4 regions of the Pantoea rwandensis genome follow, and region 2 is predicted to be linked to each of the others. Evidence: predicted binding sites of a transcription regulator. Region 2 holds the regulator's gene; each other region holds the start of a gene.

Region 1 (5,786 bases), 1.6 Mb from region 2:
CACCTTATTTGCCCCTGCGCAGTTGCAGCAGGTGGCCTTTGGCGACAACGAAGCGTTCGTCACTTTACAGGACGGCAGCATGATGAGTGCGCGCCTGCTGATTGCCGCGGATGGCGCAAACTCCTGGCTGCGCGATAAAGCCGATATCCCGATTACCTTCTGGGATTACGATCATCATGCGCTGGTTACCAATATTCGCACCGATATGCCGCACGATGCGATTGCGCGTCAGGTGTTCCATGGCGATGGCATTCTGGCGTTCCTGCCGATGCAGGACCCGCATCTCTGTTCTATTGTCTGGTCATTGTCGCCGCAGGAAGCGGCGCGGGTGCAATCGATGCCAGAAGCGCTGTTCAATCAGCATTTGTCTGTCGCCTTCGATATGCGCCTCGGCTTGTGCCATGCTGAAAGCGAGCGCAAAACCTTCCCACTGATGGCGCGCTATGCCCGTAACTTTGCCGCACACCGCCTGGCACTGGTAGGCGACGCCGCACACACCATTCATCCGCTGGCCGGGCAGGGCGTCAATCTTGGCTTTATGGATGCCGCAGAACTGATCGGTGAAATTCGTCGCCTGCATCAGGAAGGCAAAGATATCGGACAGCACCTTTATCTGCGCCGTTATGAGCGCAGCCGCAAGCACAGTGCGGCAATGATGCTGGCGGGCATGCAAGGATTCCGTGAGCTGTTTGCGGGCACCCACCCGGCGAAAAAGCTGCTGCGTGATGTGGGATTGAAACTGGCGGATACACTGCCGGGCGTAAAACCGATGATGCTGAAACAGGCCATGGGGCTCAATGATATGCCCAGCTGGATTCGTTAAATTCTTTTCAAATGGCGCCGATTCAGGCGCCATTTTTTTTGCAAGATTCACTGTCTCGTCATACCAAAAGCCAATCCTAAAAGTGACCGCTACGTCTGCGCTGGGACGTTGCAGGCTGTGTTCAGACAAGCGCACATTAAATGGCTTTTTCACCCTATGCACTGCTCTGGTGCGTCTCTGCACTCAAATTGCGCCTCGTTTGATTTATTCTAATTTTACTCGTCAATTCGCATTACTTTAACTAATGATAGTGTTGCGAGTTCTCCGGACCTTTTTGCCGTACTGAGGCGTGAGTTCCATTATCAGGCTGTGTTTATCGTTCTTAATTGTATTTTATGCGTAGTTAATCACAAAAATGCAGTGAATTGTTCTGGGTTGGGTTTGGTGCGTGCTAAGGGAGTGATACTGTTTCGCCCTCGTTTTCCTTATGGTTAATCGCCGCGTTCGGTGGTAACTTCAGCACAAAGAGAACGTTTGCGTCAGCCGGTACAGGCGGCGCAGGCGCGTCACACTCACTTGTTTTCACAGGATGGTTATGACTCAGCAAACGCCTCTATTCGAACAGCATCAGGCATGCGGTGCGCGCATGGTGGATTTCCATGGCTGGATGATGCCACTGCATTATGGCTCGCAAATGGATGAGCATCATGTCGTGCGCAACGATGCCGGTATGTTTGATGTTTCCCACATGACCATCGTCGATCTGCGCGGTGTCCGCACCCGTGAATTCCTGCGTTATCTGCTGGCCAACGATGTCGCCAAACTGACGCAACCCGGCAAAGCTCTCTACACCGGCATGCTGAATGCTTCGGCTGGCGTCATTGATGATTTGATTGTTTACTTTATGACCGAAGACTTTTTCCGCTTAGTGGTGAACTCCGCGACGCGTGAGAAGGATTTGGTGTGGATCAAACAGCACGCTCAGCCGTTTGGTGTCGAACTCACCGAACGTGACGATCTGGCGCTGATTGCCGTTCAAGGTCCGCAAGCGCAGCAGAAAGCACAGACGCTGTTTACTGCGGCGCAGCGTGAAGCGGTGGCAGGCATGAAACCGTTCTTTGGTGTGCAAAGCGAAAATCTGTTCATTGCCACCACCGGTTATACCGGTGAAGCCGGTTATGAAATTGCGATGCCGAACAGTGAAGCGGCCGATCTCTGGCAGAAACTGCTGGCGGCAGGCGTCAAACCGGCTGGCCTGGGCGCGCGTGACACGCTCCGCCTGGAAGCGGGGATGAATCTGTACGGTCAGGAAATGGATGAAGGCGTTTCACCGCTGGCGGCCAACATGGGTTGGACGGTGAGCTGGGAACCTGCCGATCGCGATTTCATCGGCCGCGAGGCGCTTGAAGCGCAACGTGAACATGGCACTGAAAAGCTGGTGGGTTTGATCATGACCGAAAAAGGGGTGTTACGAAACGGCTTGCCGGTGCGTTTCACCGATGAACAAGGTCAGCCACAGCAGGGTATTATTACCAGTGGTTCCTTCTCCCCGACGCTGGGTTACAGCATCGCGCTGGCACGTGTGCCAGCGGGCATTGGTGAGCAAGCGATTGTAGAGATCCGCAATCGTGAAATGCCGGTGAAAGTCACTAAACCGATTTTTGTTCGCGCCGGTAAACCGGTCGCTCAGTAATTTTTCAGGAGAAATGGCGATGAGCAATGTGCCTAATGAATTGAAATACCGCGATAGTCACGAGTGGGTGCGTAAAGAAGCCGATGGCACCTTCACTGTGGGTATCACTGAACACGCGCAGGAACTGCTGGGCGATATGGTGTTTGTGGATCTGCCTGATGTAGGCGCCACTTTCGCTGCCGGTGATGACTGCGCCGTCGCGGAGTCGGTGAAAGCCGCCTCAGACATCTATGCCCCCCTAAGCGGTGAAATCGTTGCTGTGAACGAAGAACTGGCCGATGCACCGGAGCTGGTCAACAGCGAACCGTACGCAGCGGGCTGGTTATTCCGTATCAAAGCCAGCGACATTTCAGAACTTGATTCTATGCTCGACGCCGATGCCTATAAAGGCGCTATCGACGAGTAACCGGTAGTCATCGAAGGTGCTGCACTGCAGCGCCTTCTTTTTTATCTGCCTGATTTAATGCCGTTTTTGTAACCCAGCCCGATTCAGGATTTACTGCAAATGACCCAGACTCTCAGCCAGCTTGAACATAACGGTGCTTTCATTGAGCGCCATATCGGTCCTACACCCGCGCAGCAGGCCACCATGCTGGAAGCGATTGGTGCCAGCTCTCTGGAATCACTGATCAGCGCCATCGTGCCTGCCGATATCCAACTGCCAGGCCCGCCTGCGGTCGGTGATGCCGCGACCGAACAGCAAGCGCTGGCAGAGCTGAAAGCCATTGCCAGTCAGAACCAACGTTACAAATCCTGGATCGGCATGGGCTACAGTGCCGTGATCACTCCGCCGGTTATCCTGCGTAACATGCTGGAAAACCCAGGTTGGTACACCGCATACACCCCTTACCAACCAGAGGTCTCACAGGGCCGCCTTGAGGCGCTGCTGAACTTCCAGACCCTGACGCTGGACTTAACCGGGCTGGATATCGCCTCTGCTTCACTGCTTGATGAAGCCACCGCGGCTGCCGAAGCGATGGCGATGGCGAAGCGCGTCAGCAAACTGAAAAATGCCGGTAAATTCTTTATCGCCGAAGACATCCATCCGCAAACCCTGGATGTGGTGCGCACGCGTGCAGAAACCTTTGGTTTTGAACTGATCATCGACAGCGCCAGCAAAGCGCTGGATCACGACGACCTGTTTGGCGTGCTGCTGCAGCAAGTGGGCACCAGCGGTGAAGTGCATGATTACCGTGCACTGATTGCCGAGCTGAAAAGCCGTAAAGTCGTGGTGAGCGTGGCTGCCGATTTCATGGCGCTGGTGCAGTTAGAAGCGCCAGGTAAGCAGGGCGCTGATATCGTTTTCGGGTCCGCTCAGCGCTTTGGTGTGCCGATGGGTTACGGCGGTCCGCACGCCGCCTTCTTCGCTAGCCGCGATGAGCACAAACGCTCCATGCCGGGCCGTATCATTGGCGTTTCGCGCGATGCCGCAGGCAACACCGCGCTGCGCATGGCGATGCAAACGCGTGAACAGCATATCCGTCGTGAGAAAGCCAACTCCAACATCTGTACTTCTCAGGTGCTGCTGGCGAACATCGCCGGTCTGTATGCGGTTTATCATGGTCCAGTGGGCCTGAAGCGTATCGCCTCGCGCATCCATCGTTTGACCAGCATTCTGGCCGCGGGTCTGAAAAAGGGTGGCCTGAAGCTACGCCACAACAGCTGGTTCGACACCTTAACCGTTGAAGTAGCCGATAAAGCGGAAGTGCTGAATCGTGCGCTGAGCTTTGGCGTTAATCTGCGCAGTGACGTGCTTAACGGCGTGGGTATCACACTGGATGAAACCACCTCACGTGAAGACGTGCAGGCTTTGTTTGCGATTCTGCTGGGTGATGCACATGGTCAGGAAATTGATGCCCTGGATGCCAGCGTAGCCGCAGAAAACAGTGCTATTCCGGCAGGCATGTCACGTGAAAGCGAGTTCCTGACCCATCCCGTGTTTAACCGTCATCACAGCGAAACCGAGATGATGCGTTACATGCACAGCCTGGAGAAAAAGGATCTGGCACTGAACCAGGCAATGATCCCGCTCGGTTCCTGCACCATGAAACTCAACGCTGCTGCCGAAATGATCCCGATTACATGGCCAGAATTTGCTGAACTTCATCCATTCTGCCCGGCAGAACAGGCTTCAGGCTATCTGCAGATGATTGGCCAGCTGTCACAGTGGCTGGTGCAGCTCACCGGTTACGATGCACTCTGCATGCAGCCCAACTCTGGCGCACAGGGTGAGTATGCCGGTCTGCTGGCGATTCGTCGTTATCACGAAAGCCGCAATGAAGGGGGACGTAATGTCTGCCTGATCCCAAGTTCTGCACACGGCACTAACCCGGCATCTGCACAGATGGCGGGCATGGCAGTGGTGGTGGTGGCCTGTGATAAACAAGGCAACATCGATCTCGGCGATCTGCGTGAGAAAGCCGCTCAGGTTGGCGATGAGCTGTCATGCATCATGGTGACCTATCCTTCAACCCACGGCGTTTACGAAGAAACCATTCGTGAAGTGTGCCAGATCGTGCATCAGTATGGCGGTCAGGTTTACCTGGACGGTGCCAACATGAACGCACAGGTGGGTATCACCACGCCAGGTTACATCGGCGCCGATGTCTCGCACCTTAACCTGCATAAATCCTTCTGCATTCCACACGGCGGTGGTGGTCCAGGTATGGGACCGATTGGCGTGAAAGCGCATCTGGCACCGTTTGTTCCGGGCCACAGCGTGGTGCAAATCGATGGCGTGCTGACACAGCAGGGCGCGGTATCCGCCGCGCCATTTGGCAGCGCCTCGATTCTGCCAATCAGCTGGATGTACATTCGCATGATGGGTGCGGAAGGTCTGAAGCAGGCGAGTTCGGTAGCGATTCTGAATGCCAACTATATTGCCAGCCGTCTGCAATCCGCTTATCCAATTCTGTATGCAGGTCGCGATGGTCGCGTGGCGCACGAATGTATTCTCGATATCCGTCCGCTGAAAGAGCAGACCGGCATCAGCGAGTTGGATATTGCTAAGCGCCTGATCGACTACGGCTTCCATGCGCCAACCATGTCCTTCCCGGTGGCCGGAACGCTGATGGTTGAGCCAACGGAATCCGAAAGCAAAATCGAGTTGGATCGCTTTATCGATGCGATGCTCTCCATCCGCATGGAGATTGACCGGGTAGCCGACGGCGAATGGCCCGCTGAGGATAATCCGCTGGTGAATGCACCTCATACCCAGATGGAGATCGTTGGTGAGTGGGCGCATCCGTACACCCGCGAACTGGCGGTGTTCCCGGCAGGCAGCGCCAACAAATACTGGCCAACCGTGAAGCGTCTGGATGATGTGTTTGG
Region 2 (5,786 bases):
ATCTGAATAGAAATGTCTGTCATCAATCAGGAGAGGAAGATCGTGCAGACGCCATCCCAGCGACAGAGTCGCTTAAAAATAATGCAATTATGTTATTGATTTGTTGCAGAAATGCTGACCCACTGAGTATATGCTCACGTGGGTCAATATTCAACGGGTTATCGTTAGTTTGCTAACGATATTCGTTGCATCAGTGATTATCTTCGCAGGGACAGGAGGTGTGAGCAATATCACTTTGTGCGTTTAGGCTGCGTTGCCAGATGAAACCGGCCCATGCCAGAACTACCGTGGCGACCATCACCAGTGTGGTGTTGTAAAGCGCTTGTTGTAATCCGGCCGAGACCAGCAGGCTGGCAATAAAGCATAAGCCCAGTTGCAGCAGGTTTTGGAGGCCTGCCGCCTTACCTGTGGCATGTGGGAAGGGCGCTAATGCAGTGGCCACCACAATCGGATAGATGGCGCCATTCGCCAGTGCCATGCCGCAGAAGGGCAGCAGCAGTGCAATCAAAGAGGGCGCGGGCATCATCGCGACGACAAACAGACTCAAAATGCTCAGGCTGTAGAGCACCAACAGCCATGGCAGCAGTTGTGACCCTTGATAACGGCTCAGCATCGCACGGCAACCAAAGCCACCAATCAGAAACGCAATGGTCTGCGGAATATAGCTCAGACCAATATCGGCGGGGGTTAAACCCGCTGACGCCAGGATGAAGGGCGAACCGGTTAACCAGGCAAAGAAACTGGCAGAACACGCCGAGTAAATCAGCACGTTGCCGCTGTAAACACGCGTGGTGAACAGATTCAGCCAGCCGGGTTGCGGGGTATGATCGGCTTTGGTTTTTTTAGGCGCGGCAAGTGGCAAGGTTCCGATGATCAGCAGCACGGTGATGATCGTCAGCGCGATAAAGATGCTGCGCCAGTGGAAATGGCCCATCAGCCACGCTCCCAGTAAAGGGGCCAGCGCGGGGGAAAGGGCAACCAGCGGCATAATGGTGGCGAACACTTTGTTAGCCTGGGCTTTAGGATAGCGATCGACCACCAGTGCCTGCCAACTGACGGCAGCGGCGCACACACCAACTGCCTGCACAAAGCGCAGTGCCAGCATCATGTTGACGTCCGTCACCCATAACATCCCCAGGCAACCCAGGGCAAAAATCGTCAAACCTGCCAGTAAAATCGGTTTACGTCCAAAACGATCTGACAGCGGTCCCCAGAATACCTGCGCGCAGGCAAATCCACCGAGAAACAGACTGAGGCTGGCGCTGATGGTGCCCGGTGCGGTGGCGAAGTCGCGTTGCATGTCCCCAAAGGCGGGCAGATACATATCCGTAGCGAGGAAGCCGAGCATACTGAGCACAGCAAGGTAGGGAATAAATCCTTTTGACGACAACATAGTGATTCTCATTGGCAGATTGAACGCCGGGGAGTGTAAAAGAGTGCGTCATTCTTTGTGAAACGCTAATATTTGCGCAGTGCTGTTAAAATTTTTGAAGGCAAAAATATGTGGTCTGAATATGCGCTGGAAGTGGTGGACGCTGTCGCGCGCAATGGCAGTTTTAGTGCTGCGGCCCAGGAGTTGCATCGCGTGCCCTCTGCCGTCAGCTACACGGTGCGTCAGCTGGAAACCTGGTTGGCCGTGCCGTTGTTTGAGCGTCAGCACCGTGAGGTGGTTTTAACCCCTGCAGGCGAGCATTTTGTGCGGGAAGGGCGATCTGTTATCAAAAAAATGCTGGCAACCCGCAGGCAGTGCCAGCAACTGGCGAATGGCTGGCGCGGACAACTCAGTATTGCCGTGGATTGCATTGTAAAACCACAGCGTACCCGGCAAATGGTAAAGGACTTTTACCGTCATTTCCCTGATATGGAATTGATTATCAGCTACGAGGTATTTAACGGTGTATGGGATGCCTTAGCGGACGGGCGGGTCGATGTGGCGATTGGCGCCACTCAGGCGATCCCTGTAGGCGGACGTTTTGCGTTTCAGGACATGGGTGCCCTTAACTGGCGTTGTGTGGTCAGTCCCGACCATCCTCTGGCCGCGCATGCTGAACTCAATGAAGAAGCGCTGCGTGCCTGGCCATCGCTGGTATTGGAAGATACCTCTCGCGCATTACCACGACGCATGACCTGGACATTGGATAATCAGCGGCGTTTAGTGGTGCCAGAGTGGGAAACGGGAATGGACTGTTTGCAGGCGGGATTGTGCGTGGGCATGGTGCCAGGCCACCTCGCGCGACCTTTACTCGACAATGGCGCGCTGGTGGAGTTATCACTGCCGCAGCCGTTTCCGGAAAGCCCCTGCTGCGTCAGCTGGTCAGAACAGCGTGCGTCACCCGCGCTGGAGTGGTTACTCGCCTATCTCGGCGATGCTGAAACGCTGAACCACGAATGGCTCAGCGAAAATCAGCATTAACGGCGGTAATCGCGGAATGGACCGTCCGCCACAGAGCGGCGCTCAATCAATGTTGGCTGCACTTCTATGGTTTGCGGCTCTTCGCGTTTGCTGGTGATACGATCCAGTAACATTTCCAGTGCTTTCTCGCCCAACTGAGCCTTCGGCTGGTGGACCGTGGTCAGCGCCGGGGTGAAATAGCGCGCGTTGCGCACGTTATCATAGCCAATAACGGAGATATCCTGCGGCACGCGCAGCCCCATCTCATCGGCGGCACAAATCGCGCCCATCGCCATGATATCGCCACCACAGAACACGGCGGTCGGACGCTGTTTCTGATTAAGGATCTGCTGCATCGCCTGATAACCTGATTCTGGCTCGAAGTCGCCCTGAACCACCCATTCCGGCCGCACAGTCACACCGGCTTCGCTCATCGCCTGCAGGAAGCCCGCATGGCGCCCCCCGCCGGTGTTGCGCTCCATTTGGCCCGGAATGGCACCAATATCACGGTGACCGCGCTCAATCAGGTAACGACCCGCCAGATAACCGCCGTGGAAGGCGTTATCCTGCACGGTATCGGTGAAGTCGCCGCGAGAGGCGCCCCAGTCCATGACCACCATCGGGATATTGCGGTTCTCTTCCAGCATCTGCAGTAAATCGTCAGGATACTCGGAGCACATGACTAAGAGACCATCCACACGCTTTTGCGCCATCATCGACAGATAAGCGCGCTGCTTTTGTAAATCGTTATGCGCATTGCCCAGAATCAAGGTATAGCCGCGTTCGAAACAGTGGTTCTCAACGGCTTCAATAATTTCGGCAAAATAGGGCGCTTCACTGGAGGTGGCCAACAGTCCCAGCGTTTTGGTGTGATTCACCTTCAAACTGCGCGCAACGGCGCTCGGCGAATAGTGCAGCTCTTTGATCGCTTCCCATACGGCGTTACGCGTTTCCTCTGCGACAAAACGCGTTTTGTTGATGACATGCGAAACAGTGGTAGTTGATACACCGGCGCGTTTCGCTACATCTTTAATTGTTGCCATGAAAAAGGTACTCCCCGGCTTATCGCAACTTACTGATAAGTATATTGTTAAACGTTTGCGTCTGCGAAGGGTTTTACGCCCTAAAAAGGGGGCAAATCTGCCGTTTCAGGCAGGGAAAATCACTTCAGCAGGCTGTAAATACAGCATGCGCAAAATCAGTTGCGCAACGAAAGGCGGCGATTCTAGCAAGCCAACGCGGATAAGACGAGATTTTTGCCCACCGCTGTGCGAAAATTGTTTTAACCATAATAAATGTGTGACTAAGGAGTAGTGATGAGTACAGATTTAAAGCTGGCGCTAATGACCACGGTTGGCGCACTGTTGATGATTATTGCGTTTAGCTTCACTGCCATTCTTCATTGATTCAAAACGCATCAATAAAAAAAGCCGGCACTGATTAAGCGTCCGGCTTTTTTTGTGGCGAGAGCCACAGGATGTTGTTGCGCAACAATTAGCGAATAGTTTTTGGTGTCATCATACGGCGCGCACCCACATAGTGTTTCTGCCAGTAGTCTTCGCCTAATGCACTAATTTGAATGTCTTTACCGGTGCGTGGAGACTGGATGAATTTACCGTTGCCGAGGTAAACGCCCACATGGTCGGCAGTCCCGCGATTATTGATGCGGAAGAATACCAAATCCCCTTTCTCCAGCATCTCACGCTTAATAGGTGCGGCATCGTGCAGGTGATACATCTCATTCGCCGTGCGCGGGAATTTGTATTTCACCAAATCCTTATACGCGTACCACACCAAACCACTGCAATCGAAACCGGTATGAGGTGAGGTGCCCCCCCACTGGTAAGGCTTGCCCAGTTGTCCCATCAACTTCGTCATCGCGGTTTCGCGTGCCTTTTGGTAGCGCAGGCGGTGGGATTTACTCATCTTGATACCGGTGAGTCCCTGAACGTCATCGTCCATATCAGGGGACTTTTTCGCGAGACGTTGATGGCCATACTTTTTCAATGGCGACTTCAGCAGGGATTTTTTGCGGCTGGATTTGTTTAAGGCGGTTTCGGTTTTACTCTGCTTTTTCAGCTTGAGCTTCTGCACGGTAGTCAGGCGAGACTTTTTAGCCGTTGTTTTAACCGGGCGTCGCTTGCGGCGCTCATCTTCGCGCGCACTTTTTTTCTCGGCGTTATGCAAACTGGCATTAATCGGGGCATGCTGGGAAGCAGAAGCCACGTTAAAGAACAGTTGGGCAAAAGCCAGTATGAAAAGCGTAATCAGTAAACGCATAGTCCGGTTACAGGTTAAGCAGTCTGGCAAAAAGCAGGCTGCGGCAGAGTAAGAGAAATCTGATCAACGATCAGCGCCGAAGCAATTCTAATCCACTTTTTTTCCAAAAGGTAAGGCCTTTTTCCATTAATCTGTTACCAGGCAGATAATGTCGCTAAATTGAGCGATTTCAGCTGTTTAACGCAGCGAAATTATTGCTAATTATTAATTTGTTCATGCTTATTAATGATAGGAAAATGTTATCTATCCTGTTTGCACTTAACAAACATGGCGATCAGCCGGTCGGTAACGCAAAATCCCGTTTTCAGTGTGGGGCTGAAGTCGCTACAATAAACAAACACGAAGTGAAGGATTAAGGAAGGCAATAATGAGTACTGTTGAAAAAATTCAGCGCCAGATCGCAGAAAACCCGATTCTGTTATACATGAAAGGTTCTCCGAAACTGCCAAGCTGCGGTTTCTCTGCACAGGCTGTGCAGGCGCTTTCTGCCTGTGGTGAGCGCTTCGCGTATGTTGATATCCTGCAGAACCCGGATATCCGCGCTGAAATGCCGAAATTCGCTAACTGGCCAACCTTCCCGCAGCTGTGGGTCGATGGTGAGCTGGTGGGCGGTTGCGACATCATCGTTGAGATGTTCCAGCGTGGCGAATTGCAGCCGCTGGTAAAAGAAACCGCTGAGAAATATAAAGAAGCGGAATAATTGCGAAGGCCGACAAATGTCGGCCTTTTCTTTGAAGATCTATCGTTCAATCAGCCAATCAGCCAATCAGCCAATCAGCCCATCAGGCAGAGCCGTCGTCCTCCGTCTGTTCTTCACTGAAAGCCAGCGGCCAACCTCCCAAACGTTTCCAGCGATTGACCAGCTCACAGAACAGCGTGGCTGTTTGTTCAGTGTCGTAGAGCGCCGAGTGCGCCTGTGTGCTGTCAAACTCCATTCCTGCGGCTTTACAGGCTTTCGCCAGCACGGTTTGTCCCAATACTAAACCGCTCAGTGCTGCAGTATCAAAGGTCGCAAAAGGGTGGAAGGGATTTCGCTTCAGGCTGGCGCGTTCGGCCGCTGCCATCACAAAATTCAAATCGAAGGTGGCATTGTGCGCCACGATAATCGCGCGAT
Region 3 (5,786 bases), 1.2 Mb from region 2:
CGCCGATGATCAGGATCACCGAGGTCAGGATCAGATTCTGTGCTTTGTTGTAATCCACTTTAGATTCAATCAATACGCGAATACCGGAAGCCCCGATCACCCCGTACAACAACAGAGAAACACCCCCCATTACCGGTACCGGGATCGCCTGAATCGCGGCCGCCAGTTTACCGACGCAAGAGAGCAGAATCGCGAAGATCGCCGCCCCGCCAATCACCCAGGTGCTGTATACGCGGGTAATCGCCATCACGCCGATGTTCTCACCGTAAGTGGTGTTTGGCGTGGAACCGAAGAAACCGGAGATCATGGTGGACAAGCCGTTAGCAAACATCGAGCGGTGCAGGCCGGGATCGCGGATCAGATCTTTTTTCACGATATTGGCGGTAACGACTAAGTGGCCAACGTGCTCAGCGATCACCACGAGCGCCGCAGGCAGGATGGTCAACATCGCGGCCCATTCGAAGCGCGGCGTGTAGAAGGTTGGCAGTGCAAACCACGGCGCATCGGCGACCGATTGCCAGTTCACAATGCCCATAAAGGATGAGAGCGCGTAGCCTGCCAGCACACCAATCAGAATCGGGATGATGGCGAGGAAGCCGCGGAACAGCACGGAACCAAACACCGTGACCGCCAGCGTCACCATGGAAATGATGATGGTTTTACTGTCAGGTGACGTGCCATCGGCTGGCAGCAGACCGGCCATATTGGCCGCCACGCCCGCCAGTTCCAAACCGATCACCGCAACAATCGCGCCCATTGCGGCGGGAGGGAACATCACGTCAAGCCAGCCGGTGCCGGCTTTTTTGACAATCAACGCCACCACGCAGAACAGGAAACCACAGAGAATAAAGCCGCCGAGCGCCACTTCATAACCCAGTGGCAACAGCAGCAGCACCGGTGAAATAAACGCAAAGCTCGACCCCAAATACGCCGGGATTTTGCCTTTACAGATAAACAGATACAGCAACGTACCGACGCCGTTGAACAGCAGCACGGTGGCCGGGTTGATATGGAACAGAATTGGCACCAGCACTGTAGCACCAAACATGGCGAACAGGTGTTGCAGGCTGAGTGGAATGGTTTGCAGCAGCGGTGGACGTTCGTCAACCCCAATCGCGCGACGAGTCATTGATATCCCCTTGAGTTGTGTTTTATTTTTTTGCCAAAAAAAAGCCGACTCTCTGGCCGGCTGTATGCTTTATTTATTTCGTTCCGAAGATCTTATCGCCGGCGTCGCCGAGACCCGGAATGATATAGCCCTTCTCGTTCAATCCCTGATCGATTGACGCGGTATAAAGCTCAACGTCTGGATGCGCTTTTTCCAGCGCCGCAATCCCTTCTGGCGCCGCCACCAGCACCAACACTTTAATGCTGTTGCAGCCCGCTTTTTTCAGCAGGTCGATGGTTGCGATCATCGAACCACCGGTCGCCAGCATCGGGTCAACCACCAGCGCCAGACGCTCTTCGATGTTTGACACCAGCTTCTGGAAATAAGGAACCGGCTCCAGCGTCTCTTCGTCACGATAAACACCAACTACACTGATGCGCGCGCTTGGCACGTGTTCCAGAACGCCTTCCATCATGCCGAGGCCGGCACGCAGGATCGGCACCACGGTGATTTTTTTGCCTTTGATTTGATCGACATCAACCGGGCCGTTCCAGCCTTCGATGGTGACGCGCTCGGTGGCCAGATCGGCGGTGGCTTCATAAGTCAGCAGGCTGCCGACTTCTGAGGCCAGCTCGCGGAAGCGTTTGGTGCTGATATCATGCTCACGCATCAGGCCCAGTTTATGTTTGACCAGCGGGTGTTTGACTTCCACGATCTTCATGATTGTTCTCCCGGAATTGAGTTGAGCTAAAAAAAAATCGCCGGATTATACCGCCTTTTTGCCGCTGCGCCACTTGTCATTGGTCAATGGCTTAGCGCGATCCGCGTGATCATAAGGATTGGCGAAAAATCAGCGCTGTGCAAAGCGGCATGAGATGGGACTCGCAAACGTTTGCCTGCACTGGTAGAATTAGCGCGCTTAATTTTTGCCACCAACCGCAATTCGCGTGGGGATTCCGCAGTGACCGACAAAACCTCTCTCAGCTACAAAGACGCCGGTGTTGATATCGATGCTGGTAACGATCTGGTTGACCGTATTAAAGGCGTAGTAAAGAAAACTCGTCGCCCGGAAGTCATGGGTGGACTGGGTGGCTTTGGCGCGCTCTGTGCGCTGCCGCAGAAATACCGCGAGCCTGTGCTGGTCTCCGGAACCGATGGCGTCGGCACCAAGCTGCGTCTGGCGATGGATCTCAAACGTCATGACAGCATCGGTATCGATCTGGTTGCGATGTGTGTGAACGACCTGATTGTGCAAGGCGCTGAGCCGCTGTTCTTCCTCGACTACTACGCGACCGGAAAACTGGATGTGGATACCGCTTCTGCGGTGATCACCGGCATCGCCGAAGGTTGCCTGCAGTCAGGTTGTGCGCTGGTCGGCGGTGAAACCGCTGAGATGCCAGGCATGTACCACGGTGAAGACTACGACGTGGCCGGTTTCTGCGTCGGCGTGGTGGAAAAATCAGAAATCATTGACGGATCGAAAGTGCAGGACGGCGACGTGCTGATCGCACTGGGCTCAAGCGGCCCGCATTCGAACGGTTATTCGCTGGTGCGTAAGATTCTGGAAGTCAGCCAGACTGATCCAGAAACCAAACAGCTGGAGGGCAAACCACTGGCCGATCACCTGCTGGCACCGACTCGCATCTACGTGAAAAACATCCTCAGCCTGATCGAACAGGTGGATGTGCACGCGATTTCTCACCTGACCGGTGGCGGCTTCTGGGAAAACATCCCACGCGTGCTGCCAGACAATACTCAGGCAGTGATTGACGAGAAGAGCTGGCAGTGGCCGTCCGTGTTCAGCTGGTTGCAGCAGGCAGGCAACGTCAGCCGTCATGAAATGTATCGTACCTTTAACTGCGGCGTGGGCATGATCATCGCGCTGAGCCCGGCCGATGCCGATAAAACGGTACAGCTGATGACCGACGCTGGCGAACAGGCGTGGAAAATCGGCGTGATTAAAGCCTCTGACTCAGAAGAGCGAGTGGTTATTAATCCATGAAAAAACTGGTTGTACTGATCTCCGGTAACGGAAGCAATCTTCAGTCCATCCTCGACGCCTGCGCAAGCGGGCGTATCAACGGCAGCGTCGCTGCCGTTTTCAGTAATAAAGCCTCAGCGTTGGGTTTGACGCGTGCGCAGGAAGCCAGCGTACCGGGTCATAGCCTCGCCGCCAGTGACTTTGCCGACCGCGATGCATTTGACCGCCAACTGATGCAGGAAATCGATGCCTATGCACCCGACCTGGTAGTGCTGGCCGGTTACATGCGCATTCTCAGTCAGGCGTTTGTCGCGCATTATCACGACCGGTTGGTGAACATCCATCCGTCGCTGCTGCCGAAATATCCCGGACTGCATACCCATCGTCAGGCGCTAGAGAATGGTGATGAAGAACACGGTACGTCGGTGCACTTTGTTACTGACGAACTGGATGGCGGACCGGTGATTTTGCAGGCGCGCGTGCCGGTATTTGCTGAAGATGATGAAGAAGAGATCACCTCACGCGTGCAGCATCAGGAGCATGCGATTTATCCGCTGGTGATAAGCTGGTTCGTCGATGGACGCTTGCAGATGCGTGATGGAAAAGCCTGGCTGGATGGGCAACCGCTGCCACCGCAGGGTTACGCACACGACTGATATCCACCTTATTCAGCCGCTTGCAGACACGTTGCCCCGCTTAATTCACCCCAGTCACTGGCTGATGTCAGCGCCTGGGGCTGCTAAAACCTGCTGCCTTTCTACGCCCTGAAAACGTAGAGCAAGTGGCTTATCCCTTAACCAAATCTACCCGTAATGTAATCTTCGGTTTTACGCGCTTTTGGCGAGGTGAAGATACGATCGGTTTCATCAAACTCCACCAGTTGCCCGTTATGCATGAACGCCGTGTAATCTGACACACGTGCCGCCTGCTGCATGTTGTGCGTCACCAGCACCAGCGTGAAATGCTGCTTTAACGTGGTCATTAACTCTTCGATCACTAGCGTGGATATCGGATCGAGTGCCGATGTTGGCTCATCCAGCAGCAATACTTCCGGCTCAATGGCAATGGCGCGCGCAATCACCAGACGCTGCTGCTGACCGCTGGAGAGCGTCAACGCATTCTGCGCCAGCTGATCCTTCACTTCACTCCACAGTGCCGCCGCACGCAGCGCACGTTCACAAGCTTCATTCAGCACGCGACGATCGCGCACCCCTTGCAGCCGCAAACCGTACACCACGTTCTCATAGATCGATTTTGGGAACGGATTCGGCCGCTGAAACACCATGCCAATGCGACGGCGCAGCGCGGGCAGATCCTGATTGGCCTGCATCACTGCATGCTGATCCAACAGAATTTCGCCCTCTATGCGGCAACGATCAATCACATCATTCATGCGATTAAAGCAGCGCAGCAGCGTCGACTTGCCACAACCGGACGGGCCAATCAGCGCTGTGATGCGGTTTTTGGGGATGTGCAGATCGATATTGTTCAGCGCCTGGCGTTCGCCGTACCACAGCGACAGCTGGTTAACGGTTAACGCGATGTCGTAATCGGGCGTCATCTAAAAACCTTTCTAGTGCGTCATGAGGCGGTAACGCTCGCGCAGCCGATGCCGCAGCGCCATCGCCAGCAGATTGAGCGACAGGATAATCACCACCAGCAGCAAGGCGGTGGCGTAAACCAGCGGTCGGTCAGCGTCGATATTCGGGCTCTGGAAGGCCAAATCGTAAATCTGAAAACCGAGGTGCATAAATTTGCGGTCGAGGTGCAGATACGGGAACACCGCATCCACCGGTAGCTCCGGGGCCATTTTCACCACACCCACCAGCATCAGCGGGGCGGTTTCCCCTGCCGCACGCGCCACGGCCAGAATCAGGCCGGTGAGCATCGCCGGTACCGCCAGCGGTAACACCACGCGCCACAGCGTTTCCGCTTGTGTGGCACCCAGCGCCAGCGAGCCCTGGCGCAGATTATCCGGGATGCGTGACAGCCCCTCTTCGGTGGCGACAATCACCACGGGTAATGTCAGTAGCGCCAGCGTCAGTGCCGCCCACAGCAGGCCCGGTGTGCCATACGTCGGATTCGGTAGTGCGCGTGAGAAAAACAGCTGGTCGATAGTGCCGCCGATCAACCAGACAAAGAAGCCCAGACCAAACACGCCATACACAATGGATGGCACGCCGGCGAGATTCACCACCGCAATGCGCACCAGACGGGTTAAGGCATTACGTCCGGCATATTCGTGCAGCCACACCGCTGCGACCACGCCCAATGGCATCACAATGATCGACATGAGCAACACCATCAGCACCGTGCCAAAAATCGCCGGGAACGCCCCGCTCTCGCCGCCGCCTGATGTGGGTGAATCGCTGACAAACTGCCAGATTTGACTGAAGAAGTGCTGCAACTTCTGCCCAAACGACATCGCATTTGGATACCAGGCATCCACCACCTGCGCCAGCGGAATAATGTGATCCTGCCCCTGCACATCGCGCAGCACCAAGGTGTCGCGTTCGCTCTCATGTTGCAAATGGGTCAGCTGTTGCGCTAGTGCGCTAAAGCGCCGCTGCAGCGCCACGCTGTTGGCATCGAATTCCGATTGATCCTGCAGGGTGAACGTGCCGCGCTGACGTTGCTCATCAGCTTGCTGCTGCAGGCTTTCCAGCTGTGCATTAAGGCGTGCCATTTGCACACGAC
Region 4 (5,786 bases), 1.6 Mb from region 2:
AAAGCAAGCAGTCTAAAGGGCGGGGGCTAACGCAGTCTGGTATGGGTTTGCGGCTGGCGTCCTCGCGCCGCTGACGCGGTTCCTTCACTTCATTCGTCAGCCTGGCGGACCGGCGGGGATGGCACATCGTGTGCCGCCCAGCCTTTCGCCCGCGTCCTGCGGGCTCTCCTGGCAGGCTCATTCTGTTCAGCGCTGTGGATTGCCAGCCCCTGAGCTATCCCAGCCTGCTCCTTCGCTTCCCTGCGCGTAGTTAACAATAACTATGATCCCAACATCATTTAAACGCAGCCAACGCATCTGCAGTTCGCAGGATGAAGGGGATTACTTCAGAGTGATGCTCTTCACAATGGCATCGGCATCGCTCTGCGCCTGCTGCTGGTTATCCGCTGGCAGGGTAATTTGCAGGGTCAGCAGTTTGCCATCCACTTTTGCCAGGATCACGGAAGACCATGACGTCTGGTTGTTGGCCGAAATCACGGTATCCAGCTGCTGAGCAGATTGATCTTTCAGCGTCACCGCTTTATTGGAAACCACCTGCAACTGCGGATCGCGACCGCGCTGTTGTTGTTCCAGACGCTGTGACAGGGCATCCAGCGCTTCGTTGGTTGGGTCACCAGCAATCACGATAATGGCGCGCTGACCGGTTTCATCGGCGTACACATGCATATTGGTGGATTCAGAACCGAGCTTGCCGCTCTTATCCGACATGCCCGCAGGCAGAGTGAAGCTCAGCTTGCCGTCCATCAGGTTGACAGTCTGGGCCGACTGGCTGGCGCTGGCACCGTTGCTGCCCGCAGCAGCATCCTCTTTCTTCTGGTCACAGGCCGCGAGACCCAATACCAACAAACCAATACCTGCATATTTCACTAAGTTACGCATTCTTTTCCCTTTTACATGATTCCAGTCGTTCAGGCTTTTAGCCTAAATAATTCAAGCGTCAAAAAGGTCGCCAGCGCGTCTCCCCGGCGCTTACGTGAGTAAGGAAGTGGGAAAACCGCGCGCGGCCAACAGATCAGCCGTTTGAAGTATGACGGCTATCAAAACGGAATCGGCGGTCAAAAGCAACCGCCGGTCTGTCAGGAAATCTTAGCGTGCTGTCGCGTTTCGTCTATGTGCAATTAGCCGAAATTCACCTGGCGTTGAGAAGAGCGTTCAGCCAGACGCTTCAGCAGGCTGTTCAGCAACACACCGTAAGCGGGCAGGAAGAAAATCATGCAGATCAGCACTTTGAAGCTGTAATCCACCATTGCGATCTCCACCCAATGCGCGGCCATGAACGGGTCTGGGCTCTTGTAGAAGGCGATGAAAAAGAAGGCCAGCGTATCGCTGATATTACCGAGGAACATGGCCGCTGCAGGGGCGATCCACCACTGCGGTAAACGACGCAAACGGTTAAAAACGTGGACATCCAGAATTTGGCCCAGCGCATAGGCCATAAAGCTGGCACTGGCGATACGCGCGACAAACAGATTCACCTGTTCCAGCGATGCCCATCCTTGCCATTCGCCCTGATAGAACACGCAGGACACCACGTAAGAGATAAACAGCGCCGGGATCATCACCGCCAGAATAATACGACGGGCTAACGGCGCGCCAAAGATGCGCACGGTGAGATCGGTAGCAAGGAAGATAAACGGAAAGCTAAAGGCACCCCAGGTGGTGTGGAAGCCGAAGATGGAAACCGGCAGCTGTACCAGATAGTTACTGGAAGTGATCACCAGCAAATGGAATAGCGATAGCCAAAACAGCGCATGCATGCGCTGACGTGCAGAGAAATCAATCATGTAAGACCTTTTTAGTAATGGGGTGAGGGAACCCAACAATCCTCTTCATACTTCGCGTTGTTGCGGCGTTGGCTGCGTTCGCGTACCTCAGTCACTGACTTGTGTAAGTTCCTGGGGGATACACGCTCTTGCCGCCTTACTACAGCGAGAATTATTTCGAGGATTGAGCAATGTGGTAAAAAAACGGCGGCGATCTTAGCGCGTTGCGCAATTAATGCAATGGTTAATTTTAACGCAATCGTTATCGCCTTGCGCTGTGCATTTAGCGCGCTAGAATGAGCGCCCATCTTGAATGAAGACAGAGAATCATGAGCGATCCCTTTTCTGCGCCAGACCACAAGCTTGATGCACTTGGCCTGCGCTGCCCAGAGCCGGTGATGATGGTGCGTAAAACCGTGCGCACCATGCAGGCGGGCGAAACCTTACTGATCATTGCCGACGATCCGGCCACCACGCGTGATATTCCCGGTTTTTGCCGCTTTATGGAACATCAGTTGCTGGCACAGCAGACGGAAACGTTGCCGTACCAGTATTTGATTCAGAAAGGCACGGCTTAACGCTGTCGCAGTAATCGCAACGCGTTGGCTGTGACCAGCGCTGTCGCACCTGAATCGGCCAGCACCGCCAGCCACAAACCGGTGAAACCGAGCAGTGTGGTGATCAGGAAAATGCCTTTCAGCCCCAGCGCTATCGCGATGTTTTGACGGATAATGGCACGCGTGCGACGGGCCAGCGCCACGGTACGCGGCAGAATCGCCAGGCGGTTTTGCGTCAGCGCGGCGTCGGCGGCTTCCAGCGCGACATCGGTGCCGCTGCCCATGGCAATGCCGAGGGTGGCGGCTTTCATCGCCGGAGCGTCGTTAATACCATCGCCCACCATAGCCAGCGGCTGCTGCTGCTCCAGTTTGCGCACCATCTCCACTTTATCGGCAGGCAACAAGCCGGCGCGATAATCGATGTTGAGTTGCGCCGCCATCGCCGCTGCCGCACGGGGGTTATCGCCAGTCAGCATCAGGCTATTAATGCCCAGCGCGTGCAACTGTGCCAGCGCCGTGACGGCTTCCTCGCGTAGCTGATCCTGCAACGCCAGGGTGCCGAGCACCGTCTCATCCTGCAACAGCACCACAACGGTTTTACCTTGCGCTTCCCGTTGCGCGATCGCCTGTTGCTGGTCGACGGTGAGCGTGGAGATATCGCGCGGTGCCAGCAGCTGAAACGTCACGTCATCAATCTGCGCACGGATACCGCTGCCAGCCAGCGTTTGCTGCTGCCGGGCGCGCGGTAGCTTGAGCTGGCGCTTTTCTGCCTCGCGCACGATGGCGATCGCCAATGGATGGCTGGAACCTTGCTCCACGGCAGCTGCCATCCGCAACATCTCGTGTTCATCCATCGCACTGAAGGAATCGACCTCGGTCACCTGCGGTTTACCTAGGGTGAGGGTGCCGGTTTTATCGAATGCGATGCTCTGGATACGGCTAAGACGTTCCAGCGCGGCTCCGCCTTTGATCAGGGCGCCCTGACGCGCTGCCGCTGCCAAGCCAGAGGTGATCGCTGCGGGAGTTGAAATCACCAGCGCACAAGGGCAGCCAATCAACAGCAGCGTCAGGCCCTTATAAATCCACGGCAACCACGCGGCCCCAACTAACAGCGGCGGCAGCACCATCACTAACAGCGCCAGCAGCATAATGGCAGGCGTATAAATGCGGCTGAAGCGATCAATAAAACGCTCAACCGGCGCACGGTGGCTTTCAGCTTCTTCGATAAGCTGCAGGATGCGGTCAATCGCGCTCTGGCCAGGTTGGGAGATCACTTTCAGCGTGACCAGACGATCGACGCTGGTGGCGCCAGCCATCACCGTTTCGCCTGGCTGACGGGCAACCGGCACGGATTCGCCTGTCAGCGCACTTTCATCAAAACTGGCGCTCTGGTTCAGCAGCTCGCCATCGGCCGGCAAACGACCGCCAGCCGCGACTTCAATCGTATCGCCAGGGTGCAAGTCAGCCAGCGCCACCTGCTCGCGCTGCGTGCCTGTCAAACGCGTAGCGGTATCGGGGCGCAGTGCCATTAACGCCGTCACACCGCGACGTGCGCGAGAAGCTGCAAATGACTCCAGCCGTTCGCCCAGCTGGAACAGCAGCAGCACCATGGCGGCTTCGGCATGTGCGCCAATCACCAACGCACCAGTGGCAGCAAGGGTCATCAGGGTTTCGATACTGAAGGGTGAACCGCCTCGCAGCAGTTTCCACGCGCTGAATGCAATCGGAGCCAGGCCGATCAGCGTGGTCATCACAAACAGGCGATCGCCCCATACCGAAGAAACCTGGCTCAGCAGCCAACTGGCAAGCATCAGCAGCGCCAGTAACAGCAAACCGGCATTTTCCTGCCAGCGGCGTTGCGGTGCGGGCTGAGATTGCGGATCGTTTGCGGTCAGGGTAAAGCCGACATTTTTTACCGCTTGTTCGATGGCCGGGCGGATATCCTGGTCGGCATCCACTAGCAGTTTTTCACTGGCAAAAATCACGCGAGCAGTGCGTACTTCTGCCAGCTGTTGCACGGCACTTTCAATTTTTCGCGCGCAGCTGGGGCAGTCCATTCCAGCAATCTGCCAGCGGAATTGATGGGCGCTGAGCGTGGGCCTGTCGCTTTCGGCGTCGCTTTCGCCACCGGGACTGCCGCTCTCGTTGTCGCAGCAACCGCAACCACTTTCTGGTGTGGCGGGAAGGGCGGCTGAGATTTTCAGCGTCGTGGGTGAAACGCTGCGAATGGCGCACAGCGGCTGGGTTTTGCTGTGGGATTTTCCACAACGGCATGAATGAGAATGGGCGTGCATAGAGCCTCCGGGATCAATGCGGGCCACTGCCCGCATCCCGAATGCTACACTCTGGAGTCAACTCCAGAGTCAAGCGAAAGGTCATCTTTTCTTCAATACAGCCACAGTGAACGCACAATCATAAAGTGGCCGGCGAAGTAGCAAGCGGCAACAATAGCGCTATCGGCACTGAAACGGCGGCGATAATGGGTGATAAACCAGACAATGTTGCCTAACAGCAGCAATCCGGCGCCAACCAATAGTGAGAAGCTGTAATCCGTCGGGCGGAAGAAGTAATTCTCTGCCGCCATCCAGTTCATCACCAGCGTCATCCCAATGAGGGTACAGATCGGCCAGCGCAAATCCTCCAGCTTCGACCAGATAATGCCAATCACCACCACCCCAATCACCAGCAGCGTGACCGGAATCGGCCAGAAGAAACTCATGGTCATGTGGGCAGCAAAGCTGATGGTGTAGAGCAGATGTGACAAGAAGAATGCGCCCAGTGCATAGAGCATTTGCTGGCGAGGCAGTAACGTCAATGCATCACCGACCAGAGTGGCAACCAGGCCCGCCAGAATCAGATAGTCGGTGGTATTCAGTGTGGGTGCTTGCCATGCCCAGGCGACCAGCAACAGCAAGGTAACGGGTTTGAACAGCCAGCGTTGCCACTGCGGGCCGCGGTATGAAGCATCAACGTACAGCCAACCGGAAAAAAGTACGGCAAGGAAAGACCAAAGCATGTTTTCTCCCTTTTCTGAACGTGCTGTTCAGAGTCATGAATTTTCCCAAAATCGCGATCTCAGTGTAAGTTACCGGCGACGAATGTGACAATCGGTCAACTCTGGTTGTATGCTTTGTCGTCTTTAACTGTTCCGACACTAACGCAAAGTGCGAGAGAAAACATGAGCAAACCACCGCTAATCTTTTTCATCGTTCTGGCGATTATTGCCGTATTGGCGACCCGTCAGTTTATTAAGCAACGCCGTGAAACCGCGGTAAATGATGCTTCACCGATTCGCTCACTGAGCGTTGAAGTGAAAACCAAACGTGAGTTCCCTTCGCCCAATCGCCGTACGCGCCAGCGTGAAGAGATTGTGGCTGAAGATATGAAGTACGAAGCCTGGTTTCATCCACTCAATGGGGCGAGTGATATCAAGGTGGTGGTGAGCGCTAATGACTATCATCATATT

What was found. The regulator PurR, encoded in region 2, represses purine synthesis genes. The targets are predictions, from matches to a motif close to CANGCAAACGTTTGCNTG.
Region 1: the regulator PurR is predicted to act here: its motif matches at 1,287-1,304, upstream of gcvT (glycine cleavage system aminomethyltransferase GcvT).
Region 3: the regulator PurR is predicted to act here: its motif matches at 1,990-2,007, upstream of purM (phosphoribosylformylglycinamidine cyclo-ligase).
Region 4: the regulator PurR is predicted to act here: its motif matches at 2,016-2,033, upstream of tusA (sulfurtransferase TusA).

The regions. Positions count from the first base shown of each region.
Region 1 covers NZ_CP009454.1:1,377,446-1,383,231, forward strand. The annotation lists gene ubiI (FAD-dependent 2-octaprenylphenol hydroxylase) at 1-823, shown strand, start outside; gene gcvT (glycine cleavage system aminomethyltransferase GcvT) at 1,359-2,456, shown strand; gene gcvH (glycine cleavage system protein GcvH) at 2,476-2,862, shown strand; gene gcvP (aminomethyl-transferring glycine dehydrogenase) at 2,962-5,786, shown strand, end outside.
Region 2 covers NZ_CP009454.1:2,943,460-2,949,245, reverse strand. The annotation lists gene punC (purine nucleoside transporter PunC) at 191-1,393, opposite strand; gene punR (DNA-binding transcriptional activator PunR) at 1,502-2,413, shown strand; gene purR (HTH-type transcriptional repressor PurR) at 2,410-3,435, opposite strand; gene LH22_RS20620 (YnhF family membrane protein) at 3,709-3,798, shown strand; gene LH22_RS13395 (C40 family peptidase) at 3,887-4,672, opposite strand; gene LH22_RS13390 (Grx4 family monothiol glutaredoxin) at 5,037-5,372, shown strand; gene rnt (ribonuclease T) at 5,455-5,786, opposite strand, start outside.
Region 3 covers NZ_CP009454.1:1,723,328-1,729,113, reverse strand. The annotation lists gene uraA (uracil permease) at 1-1,129, opposite strand, end outside; gene upp (uracil phosphoribosyltransferase) at 1,203-1,829, opposite strand; gene purM (phosphoribosylformylglycinamidine cyclo-ligase) at 2,070-3,110, shown strand; gene purN (phosphoribosylglycinamide formyltransferase) at 3,107-3,745, shown strand; gene pstB (phosphate ABC transporter ATP-binding protein PstB) at 3,883-4,650, opposite strand; gene pstA (phosphate ABC transporter permease PstA) at 4,663-5,786, opposite strand, start outside.
Region 4 covers NZ_CP009454.1:200,998-206,783, reverse strand. The annotation lists gene glgP (glycogen phosphorylase) at 1-2, shown strand, start outside; gene LH22_RS00935 (DcrB family lipoprotein) at 322-879, opposite strand; gene LH22_RS00930 (7-cyano-7-deazaguanine/7-aminomethyl-7-deazaguanine transporter) at 1,119-1,784, opposite strand; gene tusA (sulfurtransferase TusA) at 2,093-2,341, shown strand; gene LH22_RS00920 (zinc/cadmium/mercury/lead-transporting ATPase) at 2,338-4,614, opposite strand; gene LH22_RS00915 (lysoplasmalogenase) at 4,707-5,336, opposite strand; gene LH22_RS00910 (DUF2500 domain-containing protein) at 5,499-5,786, shown strand, end outside.